DNA from 4 places in the Streptomyces sp. bgisy130 genome. Region 1 is predicted to be linked to each of the others. Evidence: riboswitches for the same ligand, from Rfam matches in the RefSeq annotation. Region 1 holds a riboswitch; each other region holds the start of a gene.
The links. Region 1 has a riboswitch for cobalamin ahead of cobN (cobaltochelatase subunit CobN). Riboswitches for the same ligand answer to the same signal wherever they lie in the genome.

Region 1 (3,403 bases):
AAGTCGTAGCCGTCCGCCCGGAGGCGGCGCAGCAGGGCCACGGCACTGGCCGGGGTGTCCAGCCCGACCGCGTTGCCGATGCGGGAGTGCTTGGTCGGGTAGGCGGACAGCACCAGCGCGAGGCGCTTCTCCGCGGCCGGGATGTGGCGCAGCCGGGCGTGCCGGACGGCGATCCCGGCGACCCGGGCGGCGCGCTCGGGGTCGGCGACGTAGACCGGCAGTCCGTCCTCGTCGACCTCCTTGAAGGAGAACGGGACGGTGATCAGCCGGCCGTCGAACTCGGGGACCGCGATCTGCGAGGCGGCGTCCAGCGGCGAGAGCCCCTCGTCGTTCTCCTCCCAGGCGCTGCGCGGCCCGGTCAGGCACAGGGCCTGAAGGATCGGCACGTCCAGGGCGGCCAGCGCGCCCGCGTCCCAGGCTTCGTCGTCGCCGCCCGCGGAGGCCTCGGCGGGCTTGCTGCCGCCCGCCGCGAGGACCGTGGTGACCAGGGCGTCGGCGCTCCCCAGCGCCTCGATCAGCTCCGGCTCGGGGGCGCGGAGGGAGGCCACGAACAGCGGCCGGGCACGCCCGCCGGCCGCCTCGATCTGCTCGCACAGGGTCCGTACGAAAGCGGTGTTGCCGCTCATGTGGTGGGCGCGGTAGTAGAGCACGGCGACCAGCGGGCCGCTCTCGTTGCGTCCCTCCCAGTCCAGCGGTCCCCAGGACGGGGCGGGCTCAGGCGGCTCGAAGCCATGGCCGGTCAGCAGCACCGTGTCGGAGAGGAAGCGGGCGAGCTGGTCGAGGTTGGCGGGACCGCCGTGCGCGAGATAGGCGTGCGCCTCGGCCGCGATGCCGACCGGGACCGTGGACTGCTCCATGAGCTGGGCGTCGGGGGCCTGTTCACCGGTGAGTACGACGACCGGCCGGTGCTGGTCCTCGGCGAGCAGCACCTCCAGGCCCTCCTCCCAGGCGCGGATGCCGCCGAGGAGACGTACGACGACGAGGTCGGTGCCCTCCAGCAGCGCGGGGAGTTCGGCGACGTCGAGGCGGGCGGGGTTGGCGAGCCGATACGGCACGGGACCCGTGGCCGCGCGGGCGCTGAGCAGGTCGGTGTCGGAGGTCGACAGCAGCAGAAGCATGCGAGCGCAGGCCTTCCTCGGGGTATCCGCGCCCCGGGTGGTCGTATGGACGGCGGGAGTTCCTGGCTCACCCGGCAGTTGCCGGGTTCACAGTGGCGGGACCGCGCCGGATTCACACCGGGCTTCCTCCCTGGGGCCGTAAGGCCCTGCGCCGTCGCTGGCGTCGGCGGGCCAGCCGACCCACCGACCTGCATAGTAAGGGCTGCGGCCGAGCGAGGTAAGCGGGCCTCCGAACCTGCCGTATCGGTACGGGGCGCGCGGCTCCGCACGCGGATCCGGGCCGCGAGCTTGGCCGGATCCGGCCCGGATGGGCCACCCACCTCCGTGGGTATGCTCGCGGCCATGCCGCCCTCCCCCTCGACACGGCCCCACGGGTCCGAACCGCCCATACGGGACCGCGGTGACGCCTGCCCGGGAGCGCTGCGGCTGCACTCCGCCGCCGACGGCCACCTCGCCCGAGTGCGGCTGCCCGCCGGAGACTTGACGGTGCGTCAGGCCGAGGCGCTGGCCGACGCCGCGGACCGGCTCGGGGACGGCCATCTCTCCCTCACCTCCCGCGGCAACGCGGAACTCCGCGGCCTCCCGGACGACTGCGGCGGCCGGCTCGCCGCCCTGCTGCGCGACGCCGGTCTGCTGCCCTCCGAGCGCCACGAACGCATCCGCAACATCCTCGCCTCCCCCCTGGCCGGACTGGACCGGCACACCCCTTCTGACGTGCGGTTGTGGGCCCGTGACCTGGACGGACTGCTCTGCACGAGCGAGTCCGTGACCGCGCTGTCGGGCCGCTTCCTCTTCGTCCTGGACGACGGCCGGGTCGATGTGGCGGCGCTCGGCGGCGATGTGAGCTTGGTCGCAGAACCGGCCGGGACCGAGGCACCGGCGGACCACGCGGACCAGTCCGGGACCGCACACCCGGCCCGGCCCACCGGCAGTGCCCTGCTGCGGATCGGCGACGGCCCGACGGCCCTGCGCATCGCCGGCCCCGACGCCCCACGCGCCGCCCTCACCGCCGCCGAGGCATTCCTCGCCGCCGCCGAGGCAAGCGGCAGCGGCGCCTGGCGGGTACGTGAACTCCCCCCCGGCCACGGCCTGACGGCCCGGGGCGTCGCGGAGCGGCTGCGGGGGGCGGGGATTGGGTGTGCGTTTGTGGCTGGGGCTATGGACGTGGCTGGAGGGGCGGAGGTGGCCCCCGCGCCGTACCCCGCCCCCGTCCCCTACTCCGACTCCTCCGCCCCCGGCATCGTCGAGGGTCGCGGCGGCGTCCGCGCGCTCTCCGTTCTTGCGCCGCTCGGGAGGCTGTCCGTCGCGCAGTGGCGGCTGCTGGCCGGCGTCGCCGCGGCGGACGGGGAGGGCGCCCTCCGGCTCACCCCCTGGCGCGGCATCGTGATCCCGGGGCTGTCCGCCGACGTGGCGTCCGTCCGCCTGCGTGAACTGGCCGCCGCCGGGCTGATCACCGACCCGGACTCCCCCTGGCATCGCATCGGCGCCTGCACCGGCCGCCCCGGCTGCGCCAAGTCCCGTACCGACGTACGGGGCGATGCAACGGCCGCGGTCATGGCGGGCACGCCCGTCCCCGTATCGGTATCCAGCCCTGACACCTGCTCCGACGCCGTCCCCCGCCTCCCCGGCGAACCGGGGCCGGGGCCGGGGCCCACGCCAGCGCCAGGACCAGGGCCCGGAGCAGGACGGGGACCGGGACCGGGACCGGACAACCCGGCCCCCCGTCACCACCTCCCCGTGTACTGGTCCGGCTGTGAGCGGCGGTGTGGGCACCCGCACGGTGCCTGGGTCGATGTGCTGGCGACGGCGGACGGCTACCGGGTATCGGTCGTCCCGCCGAAGACCCCGCCCGCCCCGGCGGCACCTGCACCCCCCGCAGCCCCCCGCCCCACCTCATGAACCACCTCCAACACACAGCTCCACGTCCCACCCCATGAACCACCCCCGACCCACAGCGCCATGCCCCACCGCCAGAACCGTCCCGTACCCGACAACCCCGAGGCCACAGTGACCGCGTTCGACTACGAGAAGGACGGTGCGGCGATCTATCGCCAGTCCTTCGCCACCATCCGCGCCGAGGCGGACCTCGCCGGCCTGCCCGCCGACGTCAGCCGGGTCGCGGTCCGGATGATCCACGCCTGCGGCATGGTCGACCTGGTACGCGATCTCGCCTTCACCCCCGAGGTGGTGGCCCGCGCCCGCGAGGCGCTGCGCGCCGGTGCGCCGATCCTCTGCGACGCCAACATGGTGGCCAGCGGCGTCACCCGTAAGCGGCTGCCGGCCGA
Region 2 (3,403 bases), on a different contig from region 1:
GCGACCGGGCAGTTCTTCACGATGAGCGGCTATCCGGCGGGCCGGACGATGGCCGTCGTCGCCGGGCTGAGCGAGGCGCTCGGCGGGCTCGGGCTGGCGGCCGGGCTGCTCACGCCGCTGGCCGCGGCCGCGGTCGTCGGCACGATGATCAATGCCCTTGCCGTCAAGTGGGGCGGCGGCTTCTTCGCGCCCAAGGGTGTGGAGTACGAGCTGCTGCTGACCGCCGGTGCGGCGGCCCTGGCGCTGACCGGGCCCGGTCGCTACGCCGTCGACCGTCTGCTGCCGGGGCTGCGCTCCCATCGGACGGTCCACGGCGTGATCGCGCTGGTGCTGGGTGTGGTCCTGGCAGGCGGGGTGCTGCTGGTACGGAAGTGACGCCGGGACGAGTCCCCGGAGAGGCTGCCTTGCCCCGTGCGCACCCGGAGTGCGCCGCGGACGGGACGTCTGCCGGCCGGCTACCGGCCGGCAGGCCCTGGGCAGGGGCGGGGTGTGCGAGGTAGGCAGAAGTAGGGGTGAGCGGCGGCGCCACGGCGGTGTCGCGGCCGGGAGAAACGGAGAACAGCTCCATGTCCGTACGACGTCTGAACCACGCGGTGCTCAACGTCCGCGATGTGAAACGGTCGGTGGCGTTCTACACCGAGGCCCTCGGGCTGACGGTGGATGTCGAGATACCGGGGCGGGCCGCGTTTCTCAGCGCGCCCGGCTCACTCAACGATCACGATCTGGGGCTGTTCGCGGTGGCGCCGGACGCGCCGGGCCCCGGGACCGGGCGGGTCGGGCTGTACCACCTGGCCTGGGAGGTCGGCACGCTCCGCGAACTCGTCGCGGCCCACACCCGGCTCACCGAGCGCGACGCCCTGGTGGGGTCGACCGACCACCTCGTCGCCAAGTCGCTGTACGCCAAGGACCCGGACGGCAACGAGTTCGAGGTGATGTGGCGGGTCCCGCGGGAGGACTGGCCGGGCCCGGACCAGCCGGACCGGCTGCTGCCCCTCGATCTGGCAGCGGCGCTGGAGCAGTGGGGGCCGGACCGGGAGACGGGCGCCGCGGCGGGCTCGGCGACCTGAGGGCGCGGGGTCAGGTCGGGCGGGCCCGCGGTTCCTCAGCTTTCTGGCGCGGTCCGCCCCGGCGACTCGGCTCGCCCGGCCCGCTCCGCCCAGCGCTTTTCGACGCCGGACAGGCGCCAGTACGCCAGCGCCGCGGCCCACACCACCACGAACAGGCCGACGATGATGAAGCCGACGTTGTCGAGGTCGAGGCCGGAAATCCAGCCGGTCAGCGCGTCGTTGAGGCCGAGCTTGTCGTGCAGCACCGTCACCAGCTCGATGGTGCCGATGAAGAAGGCGACGGCGATCGACAGGCCGGTGATGGTGAGGTTGTAGTAGACCTTGCGCACCGGGTTGGCGAACGCCCACTGGTAGGCGAAGTTCATGAAGGTGCCGTCCAGGGTGTCGAACAGGCTCATCCCGGCGGCGAACAGCAGCGGCAGACACAGGATCGCGTACCAGGGCAGGCCCGCCGCCGCGCCGCTGCCCGCCATCACCATCAGGGTCACCTCGGTCGCGGTGTCGAAGCCGAGCCCGAAGAGGAAACCGAGCGGGAACATCTGGCCGGGGCGGGAGATGGAGCGGGTGAACCGTCCCAGGAAGCGGTTCATGAAGCCGCGTGCGTCGAGGCGCTGCTCCAGCTCGGCCTCGTCGTAGTGGCCGTCCCGCATCCCTCGGAAGACCCGCCAGATCCCGGCCAGCGCGATGAGGTTGAGGGCGGCGATGAGGTAGAGGAAGGTGCCCGAGACGGTGGTGCCGACGGTGCCCAGGATCTGGTGCGTACGGGACTCGTTGTTGAGCAGCGTGCCGGCGAGCTGGGCGCCGCCGGCCACGAGGGCCGCCATCATCACGACCACGCTGGAGTGGCCGAGGGCGAACCAGAAGCCGACCGAGATGGGCCGCTTGCCGTCGGCCATCAGCTTGCGGGTGGTGTTGTCGATCGCGGCGATGTGGTCGGCGTCGAAGGCATGCCGCATACCGAGGGTGTACGCGGTGATGCCGAGCCCGACGCCGAAGACCTGGCTGCCGACGGAGTAGTGGTTCGGGACCACGAGCAGGAAGAGCACGCCGAAGGCCACGACATGCAGCCCGGCTATGACGGCCATCAGGCCCGCGGTACGGACGGTGTCCTGCCGGCGCCAGCGGAATGCGGCGGGGGCAGGGGAGTTCGGGGTATCGGTGGACAGGGCCATCCGGACGGTCACGCTCCAGCACCTCGTGGATCAGTTCGTGAGATGCCGTGGCCGGTCTCCTGGCTTAGGGGTATCACCCTGCTCCTTTAGAGCTTGGGGAAGGGTGCCCGCGTCCGCCCCCGCCTTCCCGGCCGCGGGCTGCGGTCAGTGGCGCCGCGGGCGCGCCAGGCGCCCGCGGAAGGGGTGGAAACTCCCCGATCACAGTGGCGAGGGCCGCTCCGGGCTGGGACCACAAGGTCCGTCACCGGCTTCCCGAACACCACGGCCCGGCCACTCTAGCCGCCGCCCCCGTGGCACGAGGTGTGTGGGGGTTTTCCGCCGTTCGCGGGGGCGCCCCTCAACGGGCCGTTCACAGAGGGCCGGTTGCGGTGGGCTGACGGTCCCGGTGGGTCAGTAGTCCAGGGACGAGAGGAAGGTGTGCAGTTCGTGGTCGAAGAGCGGGGTGTTCTCCAGGTTGACCATATGGGCCGCACCCGGTATTCGGACCCTTCGGGCGCCGGGGACGGTCAGGGCTATCGCATGGGCGTTGGCGGAGATGTCCCGGCTGTCGAGGTCGCCGTCGAACACGACCGTCGGCACCCGGACCTCCCCGAGGCGGTCGGCGGCACCGACTTCGAGGGGCATTCCGGCGCCCATTCCGTCGGCATGGACCTCCACATTGGCCGCGGCCGAGGCGCGCATCCGTTCGCGGAATCCCGGGTGCACCGCGGACGGCTCACGATGCGGCCCGTCCACCCATATCCGCAGGAAGTGCTCGACATACCGCTCCGCGCCGTCCGGTTCGCCGATCGCCGCCACCTGCTCCTTGATGTGCGCGAGGACGAAGGGGTCGGTGAAGGCCCGGCCGCTGATTCCCGGGGAGGCGAGCGCGAGGGCCGTCACCCGGCCGGGGTGGGCGAGGGCGGTGTCCAGGGCGACCCGCGCGCCGTGGGAAAGGCCGACGAGGACGGCGCTGGGGACATCGAGGGCGTCCAGCAGGGCACACAGGTCGTCGTGATGGGAGAAGTCGCCGGTCACGGTGGACGACAGCCCGTGGCCACGGGCGTCGTAACGGATCGCGCGCAGGCCGGAGTTGACCAGCCAGGTGAACTGCTCGTCCCACATGTGCTGGTCGAGCATGCCGCCGTGCAGCAGCACCACCGCGGGGCCCGAGCCGGCCGTCTC
Region 3 (3,403 bases), on a different contig from region 1:
CGCCCTCGACTCGACCTCGTCCTCGATGCGCTCGCCCAGCATCTGGAAGCCGCCGCAGATGCCCAGCACCGGGCGCCCCTCGGCGGCCCGCCGGGTGATCGCGTCCGCCAGCCCGCGCTCCCGCAGCCATGCCAGCGCCCGGACCGTGCCCCGGGTCCCCGGCAGCACCACCAGGTCGGCGTCGGCCAGTTCCTCGGGCCGGTCCACGAACCGCACCACCACGCCCGGTTCGGCGGCCAGCGCGTCCACGTCCGTGAAGTTCGACATCAGCGGTGCGGCACAGACCGCCACCCGCAGCACATCCGCGCCGTGCGGCGGAGCCACCACGCTCTCGCGCACCGCGCCGCGCAGCGACACCCTCAGGCCGTCCTCCTCGTCGATGCCGAGCCCGTGCGCGAAGGGCAGCACGCCCAGCGTCTGCCGCCCCGTGAGGCCGCGCAGCATCGCAAGGCCCGGCTCCAGCAGCGTCACATCGCCCCGGAACTTGTTGACCAGATAGCCCGCGACCAGCGCCTGGTCCTCCTTGGACAGCAGCGCGGTGGTGCCGAAGAACGAGGCGAACACCCCGCCGCGGTCGATGTCACCGACCACGACCGCCGGGATACGGGCGGCCCGTGCGAGGCCCATGTTCACGATGTCGGTGCGCCGCAGATTGATCTCGGCGGGACTGCCGGCGCCCTCGCAGATCACCGCGTCATGGGTACGCCGCAGCTCCTGGAGGCAGTCGGTCACCGTCCCGAGCAACTGCTCCCGGCGGCCCGCGTACTGCGTCTTCCCCTGGGACGTCCCCCCGAAGTACCCCCGGGCACTGAGCTCTCCCACCGGCTTCCCCAGCAGCACCACCTGGCTGCTGCGGTCACTGCCCGGCTTGAGCAGGACGGGGTTCATCAGCGCGGTCGGCTCCACCCGCGCCGCGGCGGCCTGCATCGCCTGGGCCCGTCCGATCTCCGCGCCCTCGCGCGTGACGAACGAATTCAGCGACATGTTCTGTGCCTTGAAGGGCGCCACCCGGACGCCCTGCCGGACCAGCCAGCGGCAGATCCCGGCCGTCACCACGCTCTTACCGGCGTCGGACGTCGTCCCGGCCACCAACAGGCCACCGCCGACCGCCCCGCCGGCTGCCTTCAACCGCCCGTTCACCGGCTCCTCCTCCTCCTCCTGCGCTTCGGGTCACTACACCCGCCCACCCCCCGAAGGGGGGTGGGCGGCGGGGAAAAAACGGACGGCCTCATACCGCGCCCGCCTCACGCCCGAGCCCCTTGGCCCCCCGAGCCAACGCCCCCCGGGCCACCACAGCCCGCGCGGCGCCGCCCGCCGCCCGCGCCGCCACCGTCGTCGCCAGTGCCAGCACACTTACCCGCCGGGAGAGCCGCACCGCGCGCTCGATGTCGTCCACCGCCACCGGCGGCGCCGGGCCGTTGAGCACCGGACGGTGTTCCACCCGCCCGCCGTACGCCAGCGTGCCGCCCAGCCGTACGCCCAGCGCACCCGCGAACGACGCCTCCACCGGGCCCGCGTTGGGGCTCGGATGCGCACCGCCGTCCGCCCGCCAGGCCCGCAGCGCACCGCGCCGGTCGGGGCCGGCGAGCACGGTCAGCGCGGCGGTCAGCCGGGAGCCGGGCCAGCCGGCGAGATCGTCGAGCCGGGCCGCGGCCCAGCCGAAGCGGCGGTAGCGCGGCGACTTGTGCCCCACCATCGCGTCCAGGGTGTTCACCGCACGGAACGCCACCAGACCGGGCACTCCGCCCAACGCGCCCCATACCAGGGCGCCGACCACCGCGTCGGAGGTGTTCTCGGCGACCGACTCCACCACCGCACGGGCCATCTGCGGCCCGTCCAGCGCCTGCGGATCGCGCCCGCACAGATGCGGCAGCCGCTCCCGTGCCACGTCCAGATCACCCGCCGTCAGCGCCCCGCCGACGGCCCGTGCCTCCCGGCCCAGCGAGGTGCCGCCCAGCACGGCCCAGGCCGTCGCCGCAGTCAGCGCGACCCGGGCGCCACCACGGAGCGACAGCAGAGAAGCGGAAGCCGAGCCCCGCACCGCGCGCTCCAGCAGCGCCGCACCGGCCGCGGCCCCGCCCGCACACAGCACGGCATGAGCCGCCCCGTAACCACGGTGGTCGCGCCACAGCCGGCGCTCGACGGCGCCCGCGGCCCGGCCGAACGCGGCCACCGGATGGCCGCGCCGCGGATCCGCCGCGATCAGGTCGCCGAGAAAGCCGAGGGCCGCGCCGCACGCATATCCCGCGTGTTCGCCGCGCATCGGGTCAGACCGCCGTCAGGGCGCGTCCGTGACGTCCCGCCCGGCCCCGAAGGAGCCCTGCGGCAGCGGGCAGTGGCGATCTCAAGGGGCGGCCGGGCATGGCGGTATGTCCTCACTCAGGGTCCGCGCCCTGGCTCGACGTGACGGCGACCAGAGTCTCCTGGCTCCCGGATCGGCGTGTCCTCCGGCCTTCCAGTCCCGCGTACGTCATCCGACGTATGCGAGGCGGACCGTGGCCTTCGCTGGAGGAACGCTCCCCGGTGACAGTGGCGGGACCGCGCCGGATTCGCACCGGACTTCCTCTGCTGTCGCCGATTGGCTCCGGCAGTCCACCACGCCCCGCGAACGCCGTCAACTCACCCTTGACCTGCGACGCTGCCCCGTGGCAGGCGCTGTGGCGCACGCCACAGCGTGGCTGGGGGGTCACGGACGGTTGCCCGCGCACCTGATCCCGCGTCACTATCTGGTGCACGGCGGCGAAGGGGCCGCCGGAAGGGGGCCGGGGGATGCCGCAGCGCGCTGACCGTCACGAGATCCGTATCAGGATCACGGGCACGAACAATCCTGACCAGGACGCCGAGGACCTCAAGGCGTGGCTGGAGCGCGAGCCCTGGCTGAACGGGCGGCCGCACGACTGGGAGCTGCGGCCGGCGGGGGAGCGCGACGACGGCCCCGGCGACATGGCCATCGGCGTCGACGACCTGATCCTGGTCGTGGTCGGCGCGGTCGCCGCCGAGATCACCAAGAGCCTGAGCATCGCCCTGCGCGAGTGGCTGCGCCGCCGCAGGGAGGAACGCGACACCGGCGAACGGCCCGCCGTGGCGGTCGGCGGCGGGGACGGCGAACTGCGCGCACTGGGCGACCCGGGACCGGGCGCCCCGGCCCCCGAACGCCCCGATCCCGGCAGCCCGGCGAACGGGGGCGGCAGCACCGCCGGGGACTGAGCCGGATGTCCGAATACGACGCACGCGGCAAGGTCAACCGGGCGCTGCTGATCTGCGTCGACGACTACCGCCACCTGCGGCCGCTGCCCGCCGTACGGGACAACCCCCAGGAACTCGAACGCGTCCTGCTCGCCCCCGGCACCGACCTCTTCACCAAGGGCGAGGTCGTCATCTGCCGGCCCCAGGAGCCCTGGGA
Region 4 (3,403 bases), on a different contig from region 1:
CCTTGATACGGGTCACCACCGCGATCCGGTCCGCCAACGGGGCGTTCGCCCACACCCCGGACGCGAAGGACGTACGGGCCGCGGCCACCGCACGGTCGACATCGGCCCGCGAGGCGTGCGGCACCCGGCCGATGACCTGTTCGGTGTGCGGCGAGACGACCTCGATCGTGTCCCGGCCGGCCGGATCGACCCACTCACCGCCTATGTAGAGCTTTCCGTGCTCGACGAGGTCGCTCATCGCTGCCGCCTCCTGCGGGTCGGCCGCCTGTTCCGGCGGTCCCTGCCGGTTCGATGTCGTTGCCGGTTCGATGTCGTTGCCGGTTCGCGCTTGTTGCCGGTTCGCTGTTGTTGCCGGTTCGCTGTTGTTGCCGAGGCCCCTAGGACGCGCCTCGGAGGTGCCTCGGCGTGATGGGTTTGCTGACGAGGCATCAGGCCACGTACACCCCAGGAACTGATACCAGTTCTAGTTGGAGGAGTCCACGGCGCCGACCGAATCCCAACTCACCCCACCCGAGGGGGCACTTCAAGCCGCTTTGAAACCAGTTCTAGTTATAGTGAGGCCGGGTACCGGGTGTATGCCGCACCGAGAGGGGACCGGGATGACCGCGCAGGTGACCGACCACAAGGGCGGGGTGTGGAGCATCCCCGTCCCCATCCCGGACAACCCGCTCGGCCACACTCTCGTCCACCTCCTGGAGACCGACCGCGGGCCGGTGCTGATCGACACCGGCTGGGACGACCCGGACTCCTGGGACACCCTCGTCGCCGGCGTCACCGCCTGCGGGTTCGCCCTCACCGACCTCCACGGCGTCCTGATCACCCACCACCACCCCGACCACCACGGTCTGTCCGCCAAGGTCCGGGAGGTCTCCGGCGCCTGGATCGCGATGCACGCCGCCGACACCGCGGTGGTCCGCCGCACCCGCGCGGCCGAACCGGGCCAGTGGCTCGACTACCTGCTCGCCAAACTCACGGCGGCGGGCGCACCGGACGACCATCTGGCGCCCCTGCGGAAGGCCCGCGCCACAGGGAACGGCCGGAAGCTGCCCGGCCGGCGGGCCGCGCTGCCGGACCGCGGCATCGACCCCGGCGAACTGCTCGACCTGCCGGGGCGCCGGGTACGCGCCATCTGGACGCCCGGCCACACCCCCGGCCATGTGTGCCTCCACCTGGAGGAGGAGCACCCCTCGGCGCGGACGCCCGGCTTCGGCCGGCTGTTCTCCGGCGACCACCTCCTGCCCGGCATCACCCCGCACATCGGCCTGTACGAGGCCCCGGACGAGGAGGGGAGCCCGCCCGGCCCGCACGGCATGGCGGGCTCCGGGGAGGACGCCGACCCCTTGGGCGACTACCTCGACTCCCTCGAGCGCGTCGGCCGGCTCGACCCCGCCGAGGTGCTGCCCGCCCATCAGCACGCGTTCACCGACGCCGGCGGCCGGGTGCGCACCCTCATCGCCCACCACGAAGAGCGGCTGGCCCAGCTCGGATCCCTGCTCCAGGAACCGCGCACCGTCTGGCAGCTCGCCGTGGCCATGGAGTGGAACCGCCCGTGGGAGCAGATCCCTTACGGATCCCGCAATATCGCCGTCTCGGAGGCCGAGGCCCATCTGCGCCGGCTGGTGAAGCAGGGGCGGGCGGAGTGGGTGCCGGGGTCGGATCCGGTGCGGTATCGGGCGGTGTGAGGGGGCGGGCCTTTCGTACCCGGCGCCGGTGCGCCCGGCCCGTGCCGCGCCCGTGCCCGGCGCGCGCGCCGCTCCCTCCGGCTCGTGCCGGATTTCGTCGGCTCGTACGGGCGAGCGAGCGCCCGCCCGGTGCCGGTTAAGGTGTGCGGGACAAATTCATCCGTACCCGATCGGGGGAAGCCGGTGGAAATCCGGCGCTGACCCGCAACCGTGAGGACGGCCCGTCCGTACCGCGCCGGCTGGCCCGGCAGGACGGCCGTACGAGCCGGAGCACCCGAGGGGGCACGACCAAGGCTCCCGCCACCGGAACCGTCCGCCACAGGGACGGCCGGTGCGCGGCACCGTCGAGGTATACGGAGCTGAGCCCGGTGCCACCGCGTCCGCGATCCAGGGGGATGGCCGCGCGGGCGGTCGGCCGAGCGCGGCTGCGTACATCTCCGCGACCCGACCCGAGAGGCACCGACCCGATGGCCCCCATGGCTTCCATGGCTCACCAGGCCCCCCTGACGCACCCCGTCGCCTTCCTGGCGCGCCGCGCCGCCACGGCGCTGGCGGCCGCGGCGGTGCTGGGCGCGGCCGCTGCCCCCGCCGCGTACGCCGACGACGCCGCCCCGTCCGCGTCCCCCAAGAAGCTGCCGGACGGCCTGTACGGCACCAAGGACCCGCAGTACGACGGGGTGTGGCGGCAGTCGCTCGCGCTGCTCGCGCAGGACACGGTGGGGGTGCGGCCGGCGGCGTCCGGCGTGCGCTGGCTGGTCGGGCAGCAGTGCGCCGACGGCGCGTTCACCGCTTTCCGTGCCGAGCCCGGCAAGCCCTGTGACGCCAAGACCATGCGGGACACCAACCAGACTGCGGCCGCGGTGCAGGCGCTGGCCGCGCTCGGCGGGCACGGTGACACCGTGCAAAAGGCCGTGGGCTGGCTGAAATCGGTGCAGAACGATGACGGCGGCTGGAGCTCGATGCCCGGTTCGGCCAGCGACGCCAACTCCACGTCCGTGGTCATCGGCGCGCTCGCGGCGGCGGGCGAGAAGCCGCGGTCCGTGACCTCCAAGAAGGGCGGCAAGACCCCGTACGACGGGCTGCTCACCTTCCAGCTGGGCTGCGACGCGAAGGAGGGCGAGCGCGGCGCGTTCACCTTCCAGCTCAAGGGCGCCGCCCCGAACGCCGACGCCACCGCGGCCGCCGCGACCGGAGCGCTCGGCAAGGGCTTCGTCGTGGCGCCCGCTGACCAGCGGGCAGACGCTCCGGTCAAGCCGCTGAACTGCAAGGACGGCGGGGACGCGAAGAAGAACGAGTCGGCGCGGGCCGCGGCGGGTGGCGATGCCTACCTCGTCGCGCAGCTCGACAAGAACGGGCAGCATCTGCTCTCCGCGATGCCGGGCGCCGAGAAGCAGCCCGATGTCGGCAACACCGCCGACGCGGTGGTGGCGCTGGCGGCGGGCGGGCACGGTGCCGCTGCCGCGAAGCCGCTGAAGTGGCTGGAGAAGAACGCCACGGACTGGGCCAAGCAGAACGGACCCGCCGCGTACGCCCAGCTGGTGCTGGCCGCGCACGCCACCGGTACCGACCCGCGTTCCTTCGGCGGCACCGACCTGGTGGCCGCGCTCAACGCCACCGGTCCCAAGCCGGCCGCCGCGGCGCAGAAGGACACCGGGGACGCCGACGGCGCCACGGACGGCGGCGGCATCAGCGTGTGGTGGGTCATCGGCGTCGGCCTCGCC

Region 2: it holds a riboswitch for cobalamin, as region 1 does, so the genes downstream of both, nicT (Nickel transporter NicT) here and cobN (cobaltochelatase subunit CobN) in region 1, are expected to answer to the same signal.
Region 3: it holds a riboswitch for cobalamin, as region 1 does, so the genes downstream of both, AC3EUV_RS15690 (cobalamin biosynthesis protein) here and cobN (cobaltochelatase subunit CobN) in region 1, are expected to answer to the same signal.
Region 4: it holds a riboswitch for cobalamin, as region 1 does, so the genes downstream of both, AC3EUV_RS18980 (SCO2321 family membrane protein) here and cobN (cobaltochelatase subunit CobN) in region 1, are expected to answer to the same signal.

What each region holds. Positions count from the first base shown of each region.
Region 1 is NZ_JBYISA010000030.1:26,134-29,536, reverse strand. Features, by position in the region: gene cobN (cobaltochelatase subunit CobN) at 1-1,118, opposite strand, end outside; cobalamin riboswitch at 1,155-1,287, opposite strand; gene AC3EUV_RS29040 (cobalamin biosynthesis protein CobG) at 1,461-3,017, shown strand; gene AC3EUV_RS29035 (precorrin-8X methylmutase) at 3,078-3,403, shown strand, end outside.
Region 2 is NZ_JBYISA010000005.1:24,269-27,671, reverse strand. Features, by position in the region: gene AC3EUV_RS09035 (DoxX family protein) at 1-375, shown strand, start outside; gene AC3EUV_RS09030 (VOC family protein) at 567-1,067, shown strand; partial or broken gene nicT (Nickel transporter NicT) at 1,103-2,261, opposite strand; cobalamin riboswitch at 2,272-2,518, opposite strand; gene AC3EUV_RS09020 (alpha/beta fold hydrolase) at 2,630-3,403, opposite strand, start outside.
Region 3 is NZ_JBYISA010000010.1:3,792-7,194, reverse strand. Features, by position in the region: gene AC3EUV_RS15695 (cobyric acid synthase) at 1-1,140, opposite strand, end outside; gene AC3EUV_RS15690 (cobalamin biosynthesis protein) at 1,229-2,263, opposite strand; cobalamin riboswitch at 2,417-2,566, opposite strand; gene AC3EUV_RS15685 (effector-associated constant component EACC1) at 2,770-3,207, shown strand; gene AC3EUV_RS15680 (caspase family protein) at 3,213-3,403, shown strand, end outside.
Region 4 is NZ_JBYISA010000013.1:14,492-17,894, reverse strand. Features, by position in the region: gene AC3EUV_RS18990 (aldehyde dehydrogenase) at 1-238, opposite strand, end outside; gene AC3EUV_RS18985 (Strvi_7410 family MBL fold metallo-hydrolase) at 600-1,682, shown strand; cobalamin riboswitch at 1,805-1,926, shown strand; gene AC3EUV_RS18980 (SCO2321 family membrane protein) at 2,150-3,403, shown strand, end outside.